3 regions of the Nocardia jiangsuensis genome follow, and region 1 is predicted to be linked to each of the others. Evidence: riboswitches for the same ligand, from Rfam matches in the RefSeq annotation. Region 1 holds a riboswitch; each other region holds the start of a gene.
The links. Region 1 has a riboswitch for cobalamin ahead of ACFO0B_RS24275 (ABC transporter substrate-binding protein). Riboswitches for the same ligand answer to the same signal wherever they lie in the genome.
Positions count from the first base shown of each region.

Region 2: linked by a shared signal. The riboswitch ahead of ACFO0B_RS19515 (CbtB domain-containing protein) and the one ahead of ACFO0B_RS24275 (ABC transporter substrate-binding protein) in region 1 are both predicted to bind cobalamin.
Region 3: linked by a shared signal. The riboswitch ahead of metE (5-methyltetrahydropteroyltriglutamate--homocysteine S-methyltransferase) and the one ahead of ACFO0B_RS24275 (ABC transporter substrate-binding protein) in region 1 are both predicted to bind cobalamin.

Region 1 covers NZ_JBHSAX010000019.1:277,124-284,375, reverse strand. The annotation lists gene ACFO0B_RS24300 (LLM class flavin-dependent oxidoreductase) at 1-980, shown strand, start outside; gene ACFO0B_RS24295 (DedA family protein) at 1,024-1,713, shown strand; gene ACFO0B_RS24290 (GNAT family N-acetyltransferase) at 1,683-2,312, opposite strand; gene ACFO0B_RS24285 (enoyl-CoA hydratase-related protein) at 2,326-2,973, opposite strand; gene ACFO0B_RS24280 (TetR/AcrR family transcriptional regulator) at 2,984-3,589, opposite strand; cobalamin riboswitch at 3,639-3,823, shown strand; gene ACFO0B_RS24275 (ABC transporter substrate-binding protein) at 3,842-5,419, shown strand; gene ACFO0B_RS24270 (ABC transporter permease) at 5,416-6,399, shown strand; gene ACFO0B_RS24265 (ABC transporter ATP-binding protein/permease) at 6,396-7,252, shown strand, end outside.
Region 2 covers NZ_JBHSAX010000017.1:30,355-37,606, reverse strand. The annotation lists gene radA (DNA repair protein RadA) at 1-552, shown strand, start outside; gene ACFO0B_RS19540 (hypothetical protein) at 650-1,273, opposite strand; gene ACFO0B_RS19535 (carbonic anhydrase) at 1,383-2,006, opposite strand; gene ACFO0B_RS19530 (A/G-specific adenine glycosylase) at 2,039-2,953, shown strand; gene ACFO0B_RS19525 (alpha/beta fold hydrolase) at 3,059-3,805, opposite strand; gene mhuD (mycobilin-forming heme oxygenase MhuD) at 3,847-4,161, shown strand; cobalamin riboswitch at 4,195-4,321, shown strand; gene ACFO0B_RS19515 (CbtB domain-containing protein) at 4,352-4,549, shown strand; gene ACFO0B_RS19510 (CbtA family protein) at 4,540-5,310, shown strand; gene ACFO0B_RS19505 (hypothetical protein) at 5,347-5,841, shown strand; gene ACFO0B_RS19500 (OsmC family peroxiredoxin) at 5,813-6,256, opposite strand; gene ACFO0B_RS19495 (SRPBCC family protein) at 6,321-6,770, opposite strand; gene ACFO0B_RS19490 (sensor histidine kinase) at 6,871-7,252, shown strand, end outside.
Region 3 covers NZ_JBHSAX010000022.1:273,461-280,712, reverse strand. The annotation lists gene ACFO0B_RS27425 (winged helix-turn-helix transcriptional regulator) at 1-87, shown strand, start outside; gene ACFO0B_RS27420 (methylenetetrahydrofolate reductase) at 181-1,125, opposite strand; gene metE (5-methyltetrahydropteroyltriglutamate--homocysteine S-methyltransferase) at 1,210-3,468, opposite strand; cobalamin riboswitch at 3,604-3,809, opposite strand; gene ACFO0B_RS27410 (hypothetical protein) at 4,018-4,359, shown strand; gene ACFO0B_RS27405 (GntR family transcriptional regulator) at 4,697-5,410, shown strand; gene uca (urea carboxylase) at 5,414-7,252, shown strand, end outside.

The DNA.
Region 1 (7,252 bases):
CCGTCGCGGCGTCCATGCAGCTGGTCCGGCGCGCCGACGAGCTCGGCGTGCACCGCTACTGGTTCGCCGAGCACCACAACATGCCCGCCATCGCCTCCAGCTCGCCGCCGGTGCTCATCGCCGCCGCCGCGAGCCGCACCGAGCGCGTCCGGCTCGGCTCCGGCGGGGTCATGCTGCCCAACCACTCCCCGCTCATCGTGGCCGAGCAGTTCTCCACGCTGGCGGCGCTCGCGCCCGGCCGCATCGACCTCGGCATCGGCCGCGCGCCCGGCAGCGACCAGGTGATCACCCAGCTGCTGCGCCAGTCCGGCGCGACCAGCGACGTCGACCGCTTCCCGGACAACATCAAGGACATCATCGCGCTCTCGCACCCCGACGGCGCGAACCTGCGCTTCGCCTCCGGCGGCGAGTACACCGTGAGGGCCACTCCGGTCGCGACCAGCACGCCCGAGGTGTGGCTGCTCGGCTCCAGCGACTACTCGGCGCGGCTGGCCGCCCAGCTCGGCCTGCCCTACGTCTTCGCGAACCACTTCGCCGGCGACCACCTGGACCACGCCATGTCGCTCTACCGCACGCAGTACCGCCCCTCCGCCGAGCATCCGGAGCCGAAGAGCTTCCTCACCGCGAACGCCGTCGTCGCCCCGACCCACGAGGAGGCCTTCGAGCGCGCCCTTCCGCACCTGCGCATGATGGCCCGCATGCGCTCGAACAAGCCGCTGCGCGCCGCCGAGACCGTCGACGAGGTACGCGCGAACCCCTCCGACGAGGCCGAGCGGCGGATCATCGACCACCAGGCGCGGAACTGGTTCATCGGCGAGCCCGACGACGTGGCGAAGCGGCTGCGCGCCTTCGCCGCCGAGCACGGCGTGGACGAGATCATGATCTCCGCCGCCGCCGGCCAGTTCGAATCCGAGCCGCTCGACGAGAGCACCGGCCGCATCCAGACCGTCGAGCTGCTCACCGCCGCGCTGCGGCGCTGATTCCGGCGGAGGTGTCCCGGCGCGCCGACGGGGAATGCCCGAAATGGGCGGTTCACCCGCCGCCCGCGACGGAAGGAGCCCCGCCATCGAATCCGCACCGCCCGACGGCCTCGCAGGCTGGGCCGTCGACCTGATGGAACGGCTCGGCGGCCCGGGAGCCGGGCTCGCCGTCTTCCTGGAGAACCTCTTCCCGCCGCTACCCAGCGAGGTCATCCTGCCGCTGGCCGGTTTCGCCGCCCGGCTCGGCGATTTCTCGCTGGTGTCGGCGATCGTCTGGACCACGATCGGCTCGCTGCTCGGCGCCTGGCTGCTCTACGGCCTCGGCGCCGGGCTCGGGCACGAGCGGCTGCGCCGCATCGCTGGCCGCATCCCGCTGCTCGACCCCGACGATGTCGACCGCTCGGCGGCCTGGTTCGGCAGACACGGCGGCAAGGCGGTGTTCTTCGGCCGGATGATCCCGATGTTCCGCAGCTTCATCTCCATCCCCGCCGGAGTCGAGCGGATGAACTTCCTGTACTTCAGCGTGCTCACCGCCGCGGGCAGCCTGATCTGGAACACGGCCTTCGTGCTGGCCGGGTACGCGCTCGGGGCGAACTGGCATCGGGTCGAGCCGTACACCGCCGTCTTCCAGTACGGGGTGATCGCCGCCGCCGTGCTCGCCTGCGGCTGGTTCGTCGTCCGCCGCCTGCGCCGCCGTCGCGATCAGCGCGACGCGCGGACCATCGTGCGCTGATGCACCCGCGCCCCCCGGTAACGCAGGCCGGGGACGAGCGGCGTCGGGCCGTGATCGGTGAAACCCGAGCGCTCGAAGAACTTTCCGGCCCTGGTGTTCTCGACCAGGGTCTGCAGGAAACAGCCCGGCGCGCCCGCCTGCTCGAGCCGCAGGAACCAGCGCGCCATGAGTGCGTCCGCGGCGCCGGTCCCGCGCGCCTCGGGGACGAGGTTGATATGCAGGTGCGCGGGGTAGCGCGGGTCGTCCAGCTCCCCCGCGGTCGGCCCGGGGCGCATGGCATCGATGCCGGCGCGGGCGAAGAACGCCAGTGGCCTGCGCTTGAAAAACAGCCGGTGGTCGCTCATCGCCCGGCGCATGCGCTCCTCCTCGCTCGGGAACGCGGCGGTGTCGACGCAGCCGGCCAGGTACCCGGCCAGTTCCCCGCCGGACACCGCGACGAACAGCGACTCCGGCTCCAGCTCGAAGTACGGGGTGAGATACACCGCTGCCTCGGATTCGGCGTGCCCCCAGATGGATTCGGTCGGCGAGCCCGCCCCGGCGCGGCTGCTCAGCGTGAGCAGTTCGGCCCGGTCGCCGGGCAGGACGGCGCGTATCTCCATGCGCCCACCGTACTCAGCGCAGCGCGGCGGTGACGCTGCCGAACATGGCGGCCTTGATCCCGGCAACGGTCGCGGGATTCTTGCCGGTGAGCGGCGCGAGCCGGGCGAGCGCCGCGGTGAGCAGCTCGGGTTCGGCGGCGGTGCCGTCGACGAGCCCGGCCGCGAGGGCGTCGCCCGCACCGAAGCGGTGGCCGGTCGTCATGGCGGTGAGCGCCGCCTGCGGGGTGAGCTTGGCCTGGATGAGCGCGGCCATGCCCGGGGTGAAGGTGATGTCGATGTCGACCTCGGGGAAGCAGTAGTAGCCGCGGTCGGCGCGCATGAGGCGGTAGTCGTGCGCCAGGCCGAGCATGGCGCCCGCGCCGAAGCTGTGGCCGTTGACCGCGGCGACGGTCGGCATCGGGAAGGTCAGGATGCGGGCGAAGAGTTCCTGGACGCGGGCGAGGTACTCCTGCGCGTGCTCGCCGTTGGCCAGCAGCCACTCCAGGTCGAGGCCGTTGGAGTAGAACTTGCCGGTGCCGATGGTGATCAGGCCGACGGCAGCGCGCTCGACGGCGTCGAGGTGGGCGGCGACGGTGTCGAGCCAGTCCGGGGAGAAGCGGTTCTCGTCGGTGCCGAGGGTGAGGACGGCGATGCCGCCCTCGTAGCGCAGGGTCGCGGTCACGGTGGTTCCTTCACGTCGGTGGGGGCGGAGTCAGGGCGAGGACCGCGCGGACCGCGGCGGCGAGGCGTTCGCGGACCGGCGGGGCGGGTGCACGATTGCCGCGCAGGAGCAGCGCGGTGGGCAGTTCGACCACGCAGTCGCGGATGACCGCGACGGCTTCGCGGTCGTCGCGGGCGAAGACGTCGTGGGACAGGGTGACGAACAGCTCGGTCAGGACCCGGTCGAGGTGGCGGAGTTCCGCGGCGAGGTCGTCCGGGATGTCGCCGGAGCCGAGCAGCTCCTCCCGGGCGACGGCGAGCAGGAAACGCGCCGAGACCGGCTGTCGCACGAGGAATTCCGCGGGCGTGTCGGCGGCCGCGACGACCGCCTCCACCGCGCCGCCCTGCGCGCTGCGCACGGCCTGCCGCTGCAGCGCGAGGAAGCCTCGCGCCGCACGCAGCCACACCCGGCCGAGCAGCGCGGGCCGGGAGCCGAAGGCGTGGTAGATCGCGCCGTTCGAGACCCCGGCGGCCTGCGACAGGGCGCGCACGGTGACCGCGGCGGGGCCCGATTCCACGGCCATGCGCTCGGCGACGTCCATCAGCGCGTCGAGATCGTGCAGGCGGGGGCGCGGCATGACCACACCATAACAGAGCACTCGCTCTGTTATCCAGCGCGCCCCGTTCACCGGTTCGCCCCGGTAACGTTCCGCGACGGAAGGCAGGGAACACCGGTGCGAATCCGGGGCTGTCCCGCAACTGTCACCGAGGAGTGATCCGCCGATTTCGTGGCCACGACCTACCCGGGTCGGAAGGCCGGTGGGGAGCGTCGATCCGGGAGCCAGGACACCTGCGTCCGCGGTACCGGGAACACACCCACGAGGATGGTCATGCACAACTCCACACCGCGCGCCCGCATCGGCAGGCGCGGATTCCTGATCGGCACGGCCGGGCTGACGCTCGGCGGCGCCGCGCTGCTGACCGGCTGCGGCAGCGGCGGCGCGCCGCCGGTGGCCGACGGCCCGCCGCGGCCGGGCGGGCGGCTGCGCACCGCGATCGCCGGCCGCTCGGCCACCGCCGACGTGCTCGACCCGTACGAGGCGGGCAGCTCCGCGGGCGGCGCGGTGGCGAAGAACGTCTGGGACAAGCTGGTCGCCTACAACAACGACCTCACGCTGCGCTACCGGCTGGCCGAGGCGCTGGAGCCGAACGCGGACGGCAGCTCGTGGCGGATCCGGCTGCGCCGGGGCGTGCGGTTCAGCGACGGCTCGCCGCTGACCTCGCGCGACGTGCTGTTCAGCTTCGAGCGCATGCTCGACCCGGCCAAGCCGTCGTCGGGCGATCTGTCGATGATCGACCTGGCCCGCACCCGCGCCGACGGCGAGCACGCGGTGGTGGTGCAGATGAAGTATCCGCTCGCCGATTTCGGCTCGGTGCTGGCCGGCTGGTACTGCTACGTGATCAAGGCGGGCAGCACCACCTTCGACGCGCGCACCCTCCCGGTCGGCACCGGCCCGTTCGCGCTGGCGAACTGGGCGCCGGGCGACCGGACGCTGCTGCGCCGCAACGACCTGCACTGGGACGGCCCCGCCCTGCTGGACGAGGTCGAGATCATCCAGATCGCGGAGACCGAGGCCAGGATGAACGCCTTCCTCTCCGGCGCGGCCGAGGTGGTGCACGAGATGAGCTACCTGCAGGCCCGTACCCTGGCCGGTGACCCCGACGCGCGCGTGATCGTGCCGCCCGCCGGGCTCATGGGCGCCTTCCAGATGCGGGTGGACATGGCACCCTTCGACGACGTCCGGGTGCGCCAGGCCATGCGGCTCGCGGTGGACCGGCAGGCCATGACCGACGCGCTGTACTACGGCTACGGCGAGGTCGGCAACGACATCTACGGCAAGGGCGCCCCCTTCTACAACGACCGGCTGCCGCAGCGCGCCTACGACCCGGAGCGGGCGCGCGCGCTGCTGCGCGAGGCGGGCAGGGAGAACCTGACGGTCACGCTGCCGACGGCGGACGGGCTGCCCGGCCAGGTGGAGGCCGCCACGCTCTTCGCCGAGCACGCCGCGAAGGCGGGCATCACCATCCGGCTCGAATCCGCCCCCGCCGACACCTACTTCTCGCAGATCAGCGGTAAGCGGCCGCTCACCCAGCTCGGCTGGTGGAACTACAGCCTGGACTACTTCTACGGCCAGACCGCCACCAGCACCTCGCCCAGCAACGGCACCGGCTGGCGCCGCCCCGGCTGGGACGCCGGGTTCGCCGAGGCCCGCGCCGCCATGGACCCGGCCCGCCGCACCGCGCTCTACGCCGAGCTGCAGGAGGAGCTCTGGAACGAGGGCGGGCTCATCCTGCACAGCTTCGCCAAGCGCCCGGACGCGGCGCGCGCGAAGGTCGGCGGCATGCGCGACGGGGTGCCCGGCACCGACGACTGGGCCAACTACGCCACCACCTGGCTCGCCGGGTGAGCTGGGCGCTCACCCGGTGGGCGCTGCGCAGGCTCGGCACCGCCGCCGTCGTGCTCGCGGTGGTGGCGGTGCTGGTGTTCGTGCTGTTCGAGGCGCTGGATTCGGATGCGGCGACGGTGCTCCTGGCGCGCCAGGGCGGGGCCGAGCCGAGCCGGGAGCAGCTGGCGGCGCTGCGCGCCGAGCTCGGGCTGGACCGGCCCGCGCCGGTCCGGTTCGCCGACTGGGTGGTGCGGTTCGCGCACGGCGACCTCGGCACCTCGCTGCTCTCCGGGCGGCCGGTGGCCGATGTGCTGCTCGGCCGGTTGGCGAACAGCGCGACGCTGGCGCTGGTGACCGCGGTGCTGCTGGTGCCGCTGGCGATCGGGCTCGGGCTGGTCGCCGGGGCGCGGCCGGGCTCGCGCACCGACCGGGCGATCAGCATGGGTGCGCTGACCGCGGAGTCGTTGCCGCCCTTCGTCTCCGGGGTGGTGCTGATCGCCACGGTGGCGCTGACGCTGCGGCTGCTGCCCGCGGTCTCGCTGCTGCCGACCGGGGCGTCGGCGTGGAGCAGGCCGGAGATCCTGGTGCTCCCGGTGCTGTGCCTGCTGGCCGGGCTGGCGCCGCACCCGGTGCGGATGGTGCGCGCGCAGACCGCGCAGGTGATGGCGGCCCCCTACATCCGCACCGCGCGGCTCAACGGGGTGCGCGGGCCGCGGTTGCTGCTGCGGCACGTGGCGCCGAACGCGATCTCGGCGGCGGTGCATCCGCTCGCCGGTGCGCTGGTCGGGCTGATCGGCGGGATCGCGGTGGTGGAGACGCTGTTCGTGTACCCGGGGGTCGCCCAGGAGTTGCTGCGCGCGGTGGCGGGGCGCGACTTCCCCTTCGTGCAGTCCGCGGCGGTGCTGCTCGCCGCGGCCGGGGTCGGGCTCTACCTGATCGCCGACCTGGTGACCATGCTGACCTCCCCGCGCGCACGCGACCTGGTACTGGAGCGACGATGAGCGGAATCAGAACCGGCTGGGCCGTGCTGGCGGCGGCGCTCCTGCTGCTGGTGCTGGCCGGGCCGCTGCTCGCCCCGCATCCCCCGACCGCGGTGGCAGGCGCGCCGTTCCTGCCACCCGCCGCGGCGCACCCGCTCGGCACCGACGTGATCGGCCGCGACGTGCTCTCCCGGGTCCTGCACGGCGGGCTGCCGCTGGTCTCGATCGCGGCGCTCTCGCTGACGCTCGCCTACGCCGCCGGGGCCGGGCTGGGGGTGGTGGCCGGGCTGCGGCGGCGCGCCGATCCGTGGATCAGCCGTCCGGTGGACGCGATCGTGGTGCTGCCGTGGTTCCTGCTGCTCGCGGTGATCGCGACCGCGCTCGGCGCGGGCCCGGCGGCGGTGGCGACCGCGGCCGCGCTGGCCGCGGTGCCGTGGATCGTGCGGATCGTGCGCACCGCGACGGTGGAGATCGCCGCCACCGGCTACGTGGAGAGCGCGCGGGCCCGCGGCGAGCCGCTGTGGCGGCTGGCGCTGGTCGAGGTGTTGCCGAATCTGCGGCCGGTGCTCGCCGCCGACGCCGGGGTCCGGCTCTCGGCCACCGTGTCGATCGTGGCGGTGAGCAGCTTCCTCGGGCTCGGGCTGCGCCCGCCGTCGGCGGACTGGGCGCTCATGATCACCGAGAACCGGCAGGGGTTCGCCCAGCAGCCGCTGGCGGTGCTCGCCCCGGCGCTGCTGATCATGGTGCTGGTCGTCGCCGTGAACATGATCTCCGACCGGGCGCTCGACCCGGGCGCCGCCGGGCCCGCGCTGCCGCCGGTGTCCGGCGGCGGCGGCGGGGTGCGAGTGCGCGGGTTGCGGGTGCTGGCCGCCGA
Region 2 (7,252 bases), on a different contig from region 1:
CACCACCGCACCGACACCGTGCCCGGCACCGCGGTGACCGTGGCCATGGACGGCAAGCGCCCGCTGGTGAGCGAGGTGCAGGGGCTCACCGTCGACACCCAGGCACCGGCGCCGCGGCGCGCGGTGAGCGGGCTGGACTACAACCGGGTCTCGATGATCCTTGCCGTGCTGCAGAGCCGCTGCGGGGTGTACGTGGGCAAGCAGGACGTCTACGCCGCCACCGTCGGCGGGATGCGGCTGGTCGAGCCGGTGGCCGATCTGGCGGTCGCGCTGGCGCTGGCGAGCGCGGCGCGGGATGTCGCGCTGCCGCCGGGGTGGGTGATCCTCGGCGAGGTCGGGCTGGCCGGTGAGGTGCGCCGGGTGACCAATGCCGCGCGCAGGCTGGCCGAGGCGGAGCGGCTCGGCTTCACCACCGCGCTGGTTCCGCCCGGTTTCGATGCCCGCAAGACCGGCATGAAGGTGCACGAGGTCGCCGACGTGCGCTCGGCGCTGCGGCTGGCCGGGATCCGGCGGGCGCGCCCGGCCCCGGCGGAGGTCGCCGAGGTCGGCTGAGCCCGCCGCCCGGTCCGGCCGGGTAGCCGGCCACCGCCGCGGCCAGGTGACCCGGCTGCCGTCGGGCCCGGCGGCCGCGGACCCGGCCGAGCGCCGCTCAGCCGATGTTGAAGGGCTCGGCGGTGCTGCGGACCCCGCCGAGCTGCGCCAGCACGGCGTAGGCGCCGGAGGGCACCGGCACCCGCTCGCCCGCGCAGTTCGGCTGCGAGGTCGAGCCGGACCAGGTCACGGTGAAGGCCGCCTGCTGGCCGCGCTCCAGCGTCCTGATGTCGGGCTGGCCGTCGGGGTAGCAGTCCACGCTGTTCCACAGCCTGCGCGTGCCGTCGAGCGTCTGCACCGAGATCTGCTGCATGCCCGAGCCCATGTCCCTGCTGCACGGGGCCGCGGAGATGTTCGTGATGACGATGCCGAACACCGGCTGCTCGCCCCTGCGGTAGGTCGGCTGGCCGACGCTCACCTTCACCGCGAGCGACTGGTCCGAGCACGGCGCCACATCCGACTCGGCCGAGCTGCTCGCCGCGCTCGCACCCGAGCCGCCCGCGGGCGCGTTCGACTCCGTCGTCGTGCTCGTCGCGGCCGTGCCGCCGGGCGAGGTGCCACCCCTGGCGACCATCACCACCAGCCAGATCACCAGCGCGAGCGCGAGGACCAGAATGCCGATGGCGAAAACACGACGTCGCCAGTAGATCTCGGGAGGCAGCGGCCCAGTGGGTTCCAGCACGCCTCAACGGTAAGCGCAGCGCTTGGATCGTGGGCCGAGGGCCTCGGCGTGTCGGCCGCTCCCGGCCGCCGGGGACCAGGCCTACCTGGGCGGATGTCCGGGACCGTGTTCAGACGGCTTCGCCGATGTCCCCGATCACGTGGTGCAGCCAGGCCTTGCCCTCGGCGAGCTTGTAGTTCACGCAGGCGATGGCGAGCGTGCCCGCCTTGACCCGCTCGGCCACGATCGCCGAGCGCTCGGTGATCAGGTTGCCGGTCTCCACCACGTGCCGCGCCTCCAGCTCGTCGACGGTGGAGAGCCCCTCGCGCCTGCCTGCCAGGATCGATGGCGCGACCCGCTCGACCACGTCTCGGATGAAACCGCCGGGCACGGCGCCGCCGTCCAGGGTGTCGATGGTGGCCTTCACGGCACCGCAGCTGTCGTGGCCGAGCACCACGATGAGCGGGACGTCCAGCACCGCGACGCCGTACTCGATGGAGCCGAGCACCGAGCCGTCGACCACGTGACCAGCGGTGCGCACCACGAACATGTCGCCGAGGCCGCGATCGAAGATCAACTCGGCGGCGACGCGAGAATCGCCGCAGCCGAACAGGATCGCGGACGGATGCTGCCCGCCGACGAGCTTGGCACGGTCGGCCACTCCCTGGCCGGGATGCTGCAGCGTGCCGTTGACGAAGCGGTCGTTACCCTCGCGCAGGGACTTCCACGAGCTGATCGGGTTGGAACCAGGCATAGCGACCATTGTGCAGGACGAGGTGGGAAACCGTGAGGAAGGGCGCTGCCGCGCGCACGCTGCCGGAGTACGGAGCGATCGACACCGGTGTGCTGATCGACTGGTACACCGCCACCGCGCGGGACCTGCCGTGGCGCGGGCCCGGGGTGACGGCGTGGCAGATCCTGATGAGCGAGATCATGCTGCAGCAAACGCCGGTGGTGCGGGTGGAGCCGATCTGGCGGGAATGGGTGGCCCGCTGGCCGGTGCCGTCGGCCATGGCGGCCGCTTCGCAGGGGGAGGTGCTGCGGGCCTGGGGCAAGCTCGGGTATCCGCGCCGGGCGCTGCGGTTGCACGAGTGCGCGACGGTGCTGGCCGAGCGGTACGGCGACGAGGTGCCCGACGACGTGGAACTGCTGCTCGCGCTGCCCGGCATCGGCGCGTACACCGCGCGCGCGGTGGCCTGCTTCGCCTACGGGCAGCGGGTGCCGGTCGTCGACACCAATGTGCGCCGGGTGGTGGCGCGCGCGGTGCACGGGCTCGGTGACGCGGGCAACCCGTCGCCGCGCGATTTGCCGGAGACCGAGGCGCTCCTGCCCGCCCGGGTGCAGCGTGCGGCCGTCTTCTCCGCGGCGCTCATGGAGCTGGGCGCCACCGTCTGCACGGCCCGCTCCCCCGCCTGCGCGGCATGCCCGCTGCCGCGTTGCGCATGGGTCGCCGCGGGGCGTCCGGCCGCCGAGGTGGTGCGGAAGACGCAGAAGTACGAGGGCACCGACCGGCAGGCGCGCGGCCGCCTGCTCGACGTGCTGCGCGCCGCCGACGGGCCGGTCGAGCGGCTGCGGTTGGACCTGGCCTGGCCGCGGGATCCGGGGCAGCGCGCCCGCGCGCTGGATTCGCTGCTGGTGGACGGGCTGATCGAGCAGACCGCCGAGGGGTTGTTCGCCCTGGCGGGCGAGGGAAGCCGGTAGCCACCGGCCCCGGCACCGTACGCTGCCCCGCAGCGCACCGGGGCCACCGCACGCGAAGCGCCGCTCGTCGCTCTCTCGGAGCGCGAGTCCGCCGCGCCGTCCGGGCTATCCGCGGGTGAGCACGTCACGCAGGAACGACTCCACTTCCTCGCGGTAGCGCTGGGGTTGCTCGTCGTGCACCAGGTGCCCGGCGCCCGCGACCCACACGTAGCGGGTGCCTGCCCGCTCGGCCATGCGCCGCATCTGTCCGGCGGGCGTGATGGTGAATTCGCCCTCGATCAGCAGGGCCGGAATTCGCAGCGCCTCCCACTGCGCCCAGAAATCGCGGCCGCCCCACTCCTCGGAGATATCCCGGAATGTCGACACGGCCCCGTGCAGCCGATATCCGTCGCCGTCCCGCCGGAATGCGCGCAGGAAATACCGCCCGGCGACATCGCCGAAATAGCTCAGCACCGCCGCCTCGTCCGGGAAGGGCTGCGGCCAGCCGTCGATCATGGCCGCCCACCCGGCCGCGGTGCGCCCGCGGAAATCCGGCGCGATGTCCTCCACGACCAGCGCCCGCACCCGCTCCGGGTGGGCGGCCGCGAAGACCCACCCGTGCAGCGCCCCCATCGAGTGCCCGACCAGCACCATGGGGTCCGCGATCGCCGCGGTGGCCGCGGCCAGATCGGCGACGAAGGCCTCGGTGCCGAGCTCGGCGGGGGCCGGACGCCCGTGCCCCGCGGCGTCGAAGGTGTACACGTGGCCGAACTCGCGCAGCCACCCGAGCTGATCGCTCCAGGTTCGCGCGCTGCCCATCAGCCCGTGCAGCAACAGGATGGGCACCCCCGTGCCGCCTTCGTCGTAGAGCATGGGCACCGAGCGTAGGCGGCGCGAGCCGCTACGTTGGAACCATGGCTGTTGTGAAGATCAATGCGATCGAGATTCCCGAGGGCGCGGGCGCCGAGCTGGAGAAGCGCTTCGCGCACCGGGCACACGCGGTGGAGAACTCCCCCGGGTTCCTCGGCTTCCAGCTGCTCCGCCCCACGGCCGGGGAGAACCGGTACTTCGTGGTGACGCAGTGGGAGTCCGAGGAGTCGTTCGCCGCTTGGCGGGACGGCCCGGCGCGGGAGGCGCACGCGGGCGAGGCGCGCAAGCCGGTGGCGACCGGCGCGTCGCTGCTGGAGTTCGAGGTCGTGCTCGACGTGGCAGGCAAGCCGCAGGGCTGACCCCGGTTGCGATCACCCCTCGTCACGCTGTTGACGAGGGGGGTTTTGCGATGTCACAGTTTCCGGGGAAGCAGCGAGGGTGTTGCGGTAATCCGGTGAGACTCCGGAGCGGTCGCGCCACTGTTCAGAGCCAGACACCGGCACCGTCGCGTCGAAACGACGGGGTCGCGTACACCCCAGGAGGACTCGCATGGCCATCGCGCACTCGCCCGCATCCCGGGTATCGGAATCACTCGCCACCATCCTGGTCACGGTCGGCGTCGTCCTGCTCGCCCTGCTCACGCTCTACCTGGTCGGCTTCGACCAGGGTGCCGTCTCCCGCTCCGGGATGTACCTGCACGAGCTGATGCACGACGGACGGCACCTGCTGGGGCTTCCGTGCCACTGACCGAACCCCTGCGGACCCTGCTGCTGCGGGGGCTGCTCGCGGGGGTGATCGCGGGGTTGCTCGCGGCCACCGTCGGCTACTTCGTCGGTGAGCCGAAGGTCGACGCGGCCATCGCGATCGAGGAGGCGGCCGCGGCGGCCCATCCGCACACCGGCGAACCGGCCGGGCACTCGCACGACGAGGACGAGGCGCTGGTCAGCCGGGACGGGCAGAAGTTCGGGCAGTTCCTCGCGCTCGGCCTCGCCGGTGCGGCGTTCGGCGTGATCGTCGGCGCGGCGGTGTACCTGCTGCGGCGGTTCGGCGGCGGGCCGCTCTTCGGCCTCGCGGTCGCACTGGCCGGCTGGCTCGCCGTCGTGCTCGTTCCGTTCTTCAAGTACCCGGCGAATCCGCCCGCGGTCGGCGATCCGGAGACCATCGACGACCGCACCTGGCTCTGGGTGGCTGCCGTGCTGCTCGGGTTGGTCGCGGTCGCCGCGGCGGCCTACGGCTACCGGTTGCTGGCCGATCAGCTGCACTCCGTGCGGCTGATCGGCGGGGTCGCGGCCTTCGTCGTCGTCGTGACCCTCGGCTACGTGCTGCTCCCCGGCGTCGACGAGGTCGGGGCGGATTTCCCGGCGAGCCTGCTGTGGGAGTTCCGGGTCTCGTCGCTCGCGGTCTCCGGCACGCTGTGGGTTGCGCTCGGGCTGCTGTTCGCGGCGCTCACCGAGTTCGCGGCCGGACCCCGTACCCCGGTACGGGAAGAGGTCGCTACCGCGGCGTGATCCGCGGTCCGCGTCGGAGCGGGCAGTGTCGGCGTCATGGCCGACACTGCCCGTTCGCTTTCCATCCCCGCCACCGGTCCGGCGGCGCCGCGCCCGGTCCGGGTGGCTTGCGCCGGATTCCTCACCGCGCTCGCCGCGGGGGTCCTGGAGGGGCTGGCCCGGATCGATGAGACCGGCGCCGCCCCGCTGCTCTGGCGAGGCGCTCTCTACCTGCTGGTTCTCGCGGTGGTGCTGCGCATGGTGCACGGTGACCGCTGGGCGCGGGGGCTGCTCACCGTCGGCATCGGCGTCGCCGGGCTGGCATCGCTGGTCGTGGAGCCCGCGGCCAGGCTGCTCTCCGCGGACTCGCTCACCGACCCCTTCGCCGCGCTCGGACCGCACGGGCTGCTGCTCGCCGCGGTGCGCGCGGTGCACGTGCTCGCGGTGCTGGTCGCGGTGGCTGCCATGTACACCCCGGCCGCGCGGCGCTGGTTCGCCCGAGCCGGCGGCGCCGCCGTACCGGTCAGGACTCGAAGGTCGCGTCCAGCGTGATGTCGGAGACGCCGGCCAGCGCCTTGCTCACCGGGCAGCCCGCCTTGGCCTCGGCGGCCGCGGTGGCGAACTGGTCGGCGTCGATGCCCGCCGCCCTGCCGCGCACGGTCAGCGCGATCCGGCTGATCCGGAAGCCGCCGTCCGGGTCGGGGCCGAGCGTGACGTCGGCGGTGACGTCGAGGCTCTCCGGGGTGCCGCCGGCGGCGGCGACCTGTGCGGAGAGCGCCATGGCGTAGCAGGAGGAGTGCGCGGCGGCGATGAGCTCCTCGGGGCTGGTGGCGCCGCCGGCGTCGTCGGCCGAGCGCTTCGGGAACGACACGTCGTACTTGCCGACGCCCGAGCTGGCCAGTTCGACCTGGCCGGAGCCGTCCTGCAGGCCGCCGGTCCACGCGGTGCGCGCGCTACGAGTTGGCATCACGATCCTTTCGGGAGGGAGTGCGGGGGTTCGCGACGAACCTACTCGCCCCGGCGGCGCGGTACTACCCGACCGCGCTCAGCCGCTTGTCCAGCTGCTCCAGCACGGCGGGCCACGCATCCCGGTGCGCGTCCCTTGCGCCCGGATCGGCGAAGCCGGAGTGCCGCAGCCGCAGCCGGATGCCGCGCGGCTGCCGGACGAACTGCACCGAGACCACGGTCTCGGCGCCGCGGGTATCCGCGCTCACCCAGGTCAGCTCCACCAGCCGCTCGTTCTCCAGCCGCAGGAACCGGCCGTAGTGCGGGTGCCGGACGCCGCCGTTCTCGGTCTCGAAGAAGAACGGGGTATTCACCGCACCGGACAGCAGCAGCGAATCAGGTTCTGCCAGCCACAGATCGAAGCCCCTGGTCCACGCCGCGAAGAGCAGGCCGGCCGAGGCGGACATGACCCGCTCCACCGCGAGCTCGTGCGGCCGGGCGGACAGATCCGGAAGACGAATCGACTGATCGACCATCCCGAGACCATACCCGTGGTCACCGGCGGTGTGCCCGGAGTACGCGGCGGGGGTGTGTACTCCTGCCGCGCCGTGCGGCCGCGGCGCATAGTCTGGCGGGGTGAGAGCGCCAGGTGAGACGAATCGCGGTTCGGTGGTGTGGGATTGGGGGCTCGCGGGCGGGGTCGCGGTGCTGCAGCTCGCCATCGGCTTCGCGCTCGACCTGCGAGAGGTCGCCACCGACCCGCTGGACGCGCTCGGAACCGCGCTGCTCATCGCCGGTCCGGTCGCGCTGGTACTGCGCCGATACCACCCGCTGCCGGTGCTGTACGTGGTGTTCGCGGTGGCGATCGCCTACCCGTTGCTCGGGCAGCACTATCTCCCGGCGCTCGCCGCGCCCGCCGCCGCCTTCCTCGCCGCGGCCGCCGTAGCGCCGCCGCGCTACACCTACCCGGCGATACCGGTGGCCTACCTGTGCATGGTCTGGCCGCTGCCCGCGCTGC
Region 3 (7,252 bases), on a different contig from region 1:
ATCACCGGCGACCTCGCCGCCGCGGCCCCGCTCGCCGCCGCCTTCGGCCTCGTCGCAGACCGGATCCCCCGAGCTCAGAGCTCGTAGCCGAACCGGCCGCGCAGATCGGCGGTACGGCGCACTTCACGGAGTGCCGGTGATCTCCGGACCGGCCGGCTGGACCGATCGGGTGCGGGCAGATTACGGCCCGGCGGTCGCCCGGTAGCCGAAGTTGGCGAGCACCTCGGTCGTGGCCTTGGCGAAGTTGAGGGTGACGAAGTGCAGGCACGGCGCACCCTCGTCGATGAGCCGCTGCGCCAGCTCGGTGGCGATCTCGATGCCTGCCGCGCGCACGGCGGCACGGTTCTCCTCCGGGCCGTCGCCCGCGGCCCCGTGCAGCCGGTCCAGGACCGGCGCGGGCAGGTCGCGCCCGCACAGCTCCACCGCGCGGCGCACGGTGCGCAGCGAGGTGATCGGCATGAGCTCGGGGATGATCGGTTTCGCGCCCTCGACCGGGTCGTGCGCGGCGAGCCGGTCGCGCAGCCGCAGGTAGTGCTCGACGCCGAAGAACATCTGGGTGATCGAGTACTCCGCTCCGGCCCTGAGTTTCGCGGCCGGATACGCCGTGTCGGTCTCCAGGTCCGGTGAGCGGTGGTGGCCCTGCGGGAAGGAGGCCACCCCGACGTCGAAGTCGCCGAGGTCGCGGACCATGCGGACCAACTCCTCGGCGTACGTGACCCCGGCGGGGTGCCGGTGCCAGTCGCCGAGCGGGTCGCCCGGCGGGTCGCCGCGCAGGACGAGGATGTCGCGGATGCCGCTGTCGGCGTAGGTGCCGACCAGCGCGCGCAGCTCGGCGCGGCTGTGCCCGACGGCGGTCAGGTGCGCCACCGGGAGCAGCGTGGTCTGCTGGGCCAGCTGCCCGGTGATACGGGCGGTGCGGTCCTTGGTGGAGCCGCCCGCGCCGTAGGTCATCGAGACGAAAGCCGGGTGCAGGCGCTCGAATTGCCGGACGGCGCGCCACAGCCGGGTTTCGCCTTCGGCGTCGCGCGGCGGGTTGAACTCCACGGAGAACGGGACGGGGGCGGTGGCGTCGGTACGCAGGTTCGCCACGACCGAGCGGGCGGCGGGCGTGGTTCGGACGGTCATCGTGCCGCCCGCGGGAGGTTACGCATAGTGGCCTCGGGGCTGGAAGGGACACCCCGGGGCGGCAAGGAGCCGCCCCGGGGCGGGTCAGCGCAGCGCCTGCGCCGCCGCGACGAGGTTGCGCAGCGAGGCGGTCACCTCGGCGGTGCTGCGGGTCTTGAGCCCGCAGTCCGGGTTGACCCACAGCCGTTCGGCCGGAACGGCTTTCAGCGCCAGCTCCAGCGACTTCCGTACCTCCTCCGCGCCGGGAACCCGCGGCGAGTGGATGTCGTAGACACCAGGGCCGACGCCGAGGTCGAAGCCGATCGCATTGAGGTCGTCGAGCACCTCCATGTGCGAGCGCGCCGCCTCGATCGAGGTGACGTCGGCGTCCAGGCCGTGGATCGCCCCGATGACCTCGCCGAACTCCGAGTAGCAGAGGTGGGTGTGGATCTGGGTGGCGTCGGCGACGCCGGCGGTGGCGAGCCGGAACGCCTCGACCGCCCAGTCCAGGTAGGCGGCCTGGTCGGCCCGGCGCAGCGGCAGCAGTTCGCGCAGCGCGGGCTCGTCCACCTGGACGACACCGATGCCCGCCGCCTCCAGATCCACCGTCTCGTCCCGGATGGCCAGTGCGATCTGCCGCGCGGTGTCGGCGAGCGGCTGGTCGTCGCGGATGAACGACCAGGCCAGGATGGTGACCGGGCCGGTCAGCATGCCCTTGACCGGCTTGGCGGTCAGCGACTGGGCGTAGGTGATCCACTCGACGGTCATCACCGCCGGGCGCGCCACGTCGCCGTAGACGATCGGCGGGCGCACGCAGCGGGTGCCGTAGGACTGCACCCAGCCGTTGACCGTCGCGGCGAAGCCGTCGAGCTGCTCGGCGAAGTACTGCACCATGTCGTTGCGCTCCGGCTCGCCGTGCACGAGCACGTCCAGCCCGATCTCCTCCTGCAGCGCGATGACCTCGGCGATCTCGGCGCGCATGCGGGTGTCGTACTCGGCCCGGTCGATCTCGCCGCGGCGGAATTCGGCGCGGGCCACCCGGATCCGGCCGGTCTGCGGGTAGGAGCCGATGGTGGTGGTCGGCAGCAGCGGCAGGTTCAGCCGCTCCTGCTGCAGGACGCGGCGCTCGTCGGCGGGGGCGCGACGGGTCGCGGCCGCGTCCAGGTCGTCGAGGCGCTCGCGCACCGAGTCCACGCGCAGGCGCGGGTCGGCCCCGCGGTCGGCCACCGCGGTGCGCGCGATCTCGAGCTGGTCGGCGACCGCGCTCTCGCCCTCGGTGAGCGCGGTGGCGAGCACCCGGATCTCGGCGAGCTTCTCGTCGCCGAAGGCGAGCCAGCCGCGCAGCCGCTGGTCCAGGTCGGTCTCCGGGGCCAGGCCGTAGGGGACGTGCAGCAGCGAGCACGAGCTGGAGACGGCGACGGCCACCCCGGCGTCGCGCAGCTCGGTCAGCCGCGGCAGCGCGTGGTCGGGGTCGGCCCGCCAGATGTTGTGGCCGTCGATCACGCCGGCGACGATCAGCTTGTCGGTGATCGACCGGGCCGCGGCGACATCCGCGTCCCCGCCCGCGACCAGGTCGACGGCGATGCCATCGATCCCGGTCTCCGCCAGCGCGGGCAGCGCCACGCCGAGGCGGCCGAAGTAGGCGGCCACCAGGATCGCCGGACGCACCGTGACCTCCGAGAGCCGCCGGTAGGTGCCGCGCACCGCCGCCAGCTCGGCCTCGGTGAGATCGGTGACCAGCGAGGGCTCGTCCAGCTGGACCCACTCCGCCCCGGCCTCGGCGAGCAGCCCGAGCAGCCGCTCGTACAGCGGGATCAGGTCGGGCAGCCGGTCGAGCAGGTCGCTGCCGTCCACCGACTTGGCCAGCTTCAGGAAGGTGACCGGCCCGACGACCACCGGCCGAGCGGGCACGCCGAGCGCCAGCGCCTCCTGCAACTCGGCCAGCGGCTTCTCCGGGTGCAGCGCGAAGGCGGTGTCCGCGGCGAGTTCGGGCACCAGGTAGTGGTAGTTCGTGTCGAACCACTTGGTCATCTCGAGCGGGGCGACCTCGGCATTGCCGCGGGCGGCGGCGAAGTACCGGTCCAGCTCGTCGGCGATCCCGGATACCCGCTGCGGCAGCGCGCCGAGCAGGACGGCGGTGTCGAGCACCTGGTCGTAGTAGGAGAAGGTGCCCACCGGCACCGAATCGAGCCCGGCGTCGAGGGCCGCCGTCAGCTGCGCGGTGCGCAGCTCCTTCGCGACGGCGTGCAGGGCCTGGGCGTTGGTGCGACCCGCCCAGTAGGACTCCGTGGCGCGCTTGAGTTCCCGGTTGGGGCCGACGCGCGGGAACCCCAGCACGGTCGCGGTAAAGGTGGTGTTCGACATCGATGAGCTCCATCAGCAGCAGCCAGGACCGCCGCCCATTCGAAGCGCACGCAGGTGGAGCCCGTGAGCATTGTTCCCGTGCCCGGGTCCACTCGGCGTAGCGCCCGATCCACGAGGCGACGACCACCGGGGACGGCGTCCCCGGTACAACGGGCAGGTCTTCGGACTCGTGGGCGTCGACCCGAGATCGGGTCGGCCCCGGGGGCCCGGGGCTGGTCCTACCGACCGTCGCTTCCCAGGCGGGTGCCCAGTGCGGGTGACGGCTGTCGTTCCCACTCACCGCTGCGGGACAGTCCCGGATTTCCACCGGGTTCCCTCTCACCCGGGGAATCGCTCTCCGGGCTTCGACGCAGGCGGGCGGGTCAGGGGCTCCTTCGACTCCGCCGCCGGCGAACCAGCTGCACCGACGAATATAGCGGATCACCGGGGAACGGGTGCCCGCGCACGACACTCACGGTCCACAGATCAGTGAACATTGATGTTCGCAGCAGTTATGGTCGTTCCACGAGGCTTCGAACGCTCCTCGCCGCCGCCCTCGCCGTGCCGGGGATGCAGGCCGCCGCCGCGCAACCGGGCGACAGCACCGTGTATTTCAGTTACGGCGGGTCCAACTGCGCGATCCGAGCCAACGGGGATGTCGGCTGCGATATCCCGGGCGGCACGAACCTCTTCGGCTTCACCGTCTACGACCTCGCCATCGACCTTCCCTTCCTGCCCGCTCACCCGACCTTCGGGCTCTTCGGCCCGCACGGGCGCGCGGGCAGCCCGCCCATCGACGGCACCCTGAGCAACGGCGGCGCCAGCTGCATCGGCGGCGGCAGGGGCGCGCTGCTCTGCACTGCCAAGGGCCACAGCTTCAGCTTCGGCTGGTCCGGAACCCAGATCAGCTGACCGACCGGACGTCACCCGGCCGGGTGTGCGCAGGTGTCGACCGGGTAGCGTCGGGCAGGTCGGCGTAGCGCCCGTCCGGGAGGCGACGGCCGCCGGACACGGCGTGTCCGGCACCGCGGGCAGGTCTGCGGGACAGTCCCGAATTCCCACCGGGTTCCCTCTCGCCCGCCGCACGATGTCGCCCGGCGGGCTACGACGTCCTGCGGCCGCGAAACGAACCATCTGCACAGGTCGGACTCCGCGCCCCGCGGCAAGGTCGCCGGGGTCCGGAATTCGCTTACCCGGCGGTTACGCGCGGTGATCTCGCGGAAACCGCGGATTCCTAGCGTATACAGCCATGGCGACACCGGTGCGCACCCGCACGTCCACCCCGCCCGGCTCACTCCGCGACACCGTCTACGCGGCGCTGCGCGACGACCTCATGAACGGCCGCATCGGCTTCGAGCAGCGGCTGACCGAGCCGAAGGTCTCCGCGCGCTTCGGCATCTCGCGCACCCCGGCCAGGGAGGCGCTGGCCATGCTCTGCGCCGATGGTCTGCTGCGCCGCGAGGAGGTCGGCTTCGCGCCGGTGCGGCCGAGCATTCCGGTGGTTCGCGACCTCTACGAGCTGCGGCTCACGCTGGAACTCTCCGGCATCCAGCGCGCCATCACCAACCCCGCCGTGGTGCACGACCGCGACGCCCTGCTGGCGGAGCGGGAGCGCTGGCGGGTGCTGCGGGCCGACCCGCCCGAGCAGCAGCCCGGCTTCGTGGTGGTCGACGAGGAGTTCCACGTCGCCCTGCTCACCGCCGCGGGCAACGGTGAACTGGTGCGCGCGCTGACCGCGGTGAACGCGCGGATCCGGCACGTCCGGATGTTCGACTTCATGGTCAACAACCGGATCGAGGTGACCATCGCCGAGCACCTGGCGATCCTCGACGCCGTGCTCGCCGGTGAGCTCACGCAGGCGCACGGACTGCTGCACCGGCACATCGGCGAGTCGCTCGATGTCGTCCTCGACCGCGTCACCCGCGCCGTCGTCGCCATGTCCATGGCAAGCGAACAGGAGTAACCGGTGACCTCGAGTTTCGACACCGTACTGATCGCCAATCGCGGCGAGATCGCGGTGCGGATCATCCGCAGCGCCCGCGACCTCGGCCTGAAGTCGGTGGCGGTCCATTCCGACGCCGACCTCGGGGCCGCGCACGTGCGGATGGCCGATGCCGCGGTCCGGCTCGGCCCCGGCCCTGCCGCGGAGTCGTATCTGCGCGCCGACGCGGTGATCGAGGCCGCGCTCGCCACCGGCGCGGGCGCGATCCATCCCGGGTACGGATTCCTCTCCGAGAACGCGGATTTCGCGACTGCGGTGGCCGATGCGGGGCTGGTCTTCGTCGGGCCGACGCCGGAGCAGCTGCGGGTCTTCGGCGACAAGCACACCGCCCGCGAGGCCGCGCGCGCCGTCGGCGTCCCGCTGGTGGCGGGCAGCGGCATCCTGGAGTCGGCCGCGCACGCGGTCGCCGAGGCCGACCGGATCGGCTACCCGGTGATGGTCAAGGCGGTCGGTGGCGGCGGCGGTATCGGCATGCAGGCGTGCTTCGACGCCGACGCGGTGCGCGCCGCTTTCGACCGGGTGCAGCGGCTGGCGGTGGCGAACTTCTCCTCGGCGGGGGTCTTCCTGGAGCGGTTCGTGGCGCGGGCGCGCCATATCGAGGTGCAGGTCTTCGGGGACGGTCAGGGCCGGGTGATCAGCCTCGGCACCCGCGACTGCTCGCTGCAAAGGCGCAACCAGAAGGTGATCGAGGAGGCGCCAGCCCCCGGCCTGCCCGCAGCGCTCACCGAGGAGCTGCTGGCGACCTCACGCGCCCTGGCGGGCTCGGTCGGCTACCGCTCGGCCGGCACCGTCGAATTCGTCTACGACACCGAGCGCGGTGCGGCGTCGTTCCTGGAGATGAACACCAGGCTGCAGGTGGAGCACCCGGTCACCGAGGCCGTCACCGGCGTCGACCTGGTCGCCTGGATGCTGCGGCTGGCCGGTGGCGACGCGACCGTGCTCGACGCCGTGCCGGACGCGGGCCCGCCGCTGCGCGGCTGGGCGGTCGAGGCGCGCGTCTACGCCGAGGATCCGGCGCACGACTACCGGCCCAGCGCCGGGCTGATCACCGAGGCGCGCTTCCCCGCCGATATCCGGGTCGACAGCTGGGTCGAGACCGGCACCGAGGTCAGCCCGCACTACGACCCCATGCTGTCCAAGCTGATCACCCACGCCCCGACCCGCGCCGAGGCGTTCGACGCGCTGGAGACCGCGCTGACGAGCACGCGCATCCACGGCGTGCGGACCAATCTGGCGCAGCTGCGGGCCGCCGCGGCGGCACCGGTGGTACGGGACGGCGCGCACATCACCGCGACCATGGCCACGCTCGCCGCCGACGAGCCGCGGCTGGATGTCCTGCGGGCGGGGACGATGACGACCGTGCAGGACCACCCGGGCCGAATCGGGCTGTGGGAGGTGGGTATTCCGCCGTCCGGGCCGATGGACGACCTGTCGTTCACCCTGGCCAACACCGCGGTCGGCAACGCGCCGGGGGCGCCGGGACTGGAGTGCACCCTGCAGGGGCCGCGCATCCGGTTCTCCGATCCGGCGGTCGTCTGCGTCACCGGGGCTCCGGCCCCGGTCACCGTCGACGGCGAGCCCGCGCCGATGTGGGAGCCGGTCACCCTGGCCGCGGGCGCGGTGCTCGATATCGGCGCGCCCGCCGACGCGGGGCTGCGCACCTACCTGGCGATCCGCGGCGGCATCGACGCCCCGGAGTATCACGGCAGCGCCGCGACCTTCACCCTCGGCGGGTTCGGCGGCGTCACCGGCCGGGCGGTCGCCGACGGCGACGTTCTCACCCTCGCGGGTGCGGCACCGGCC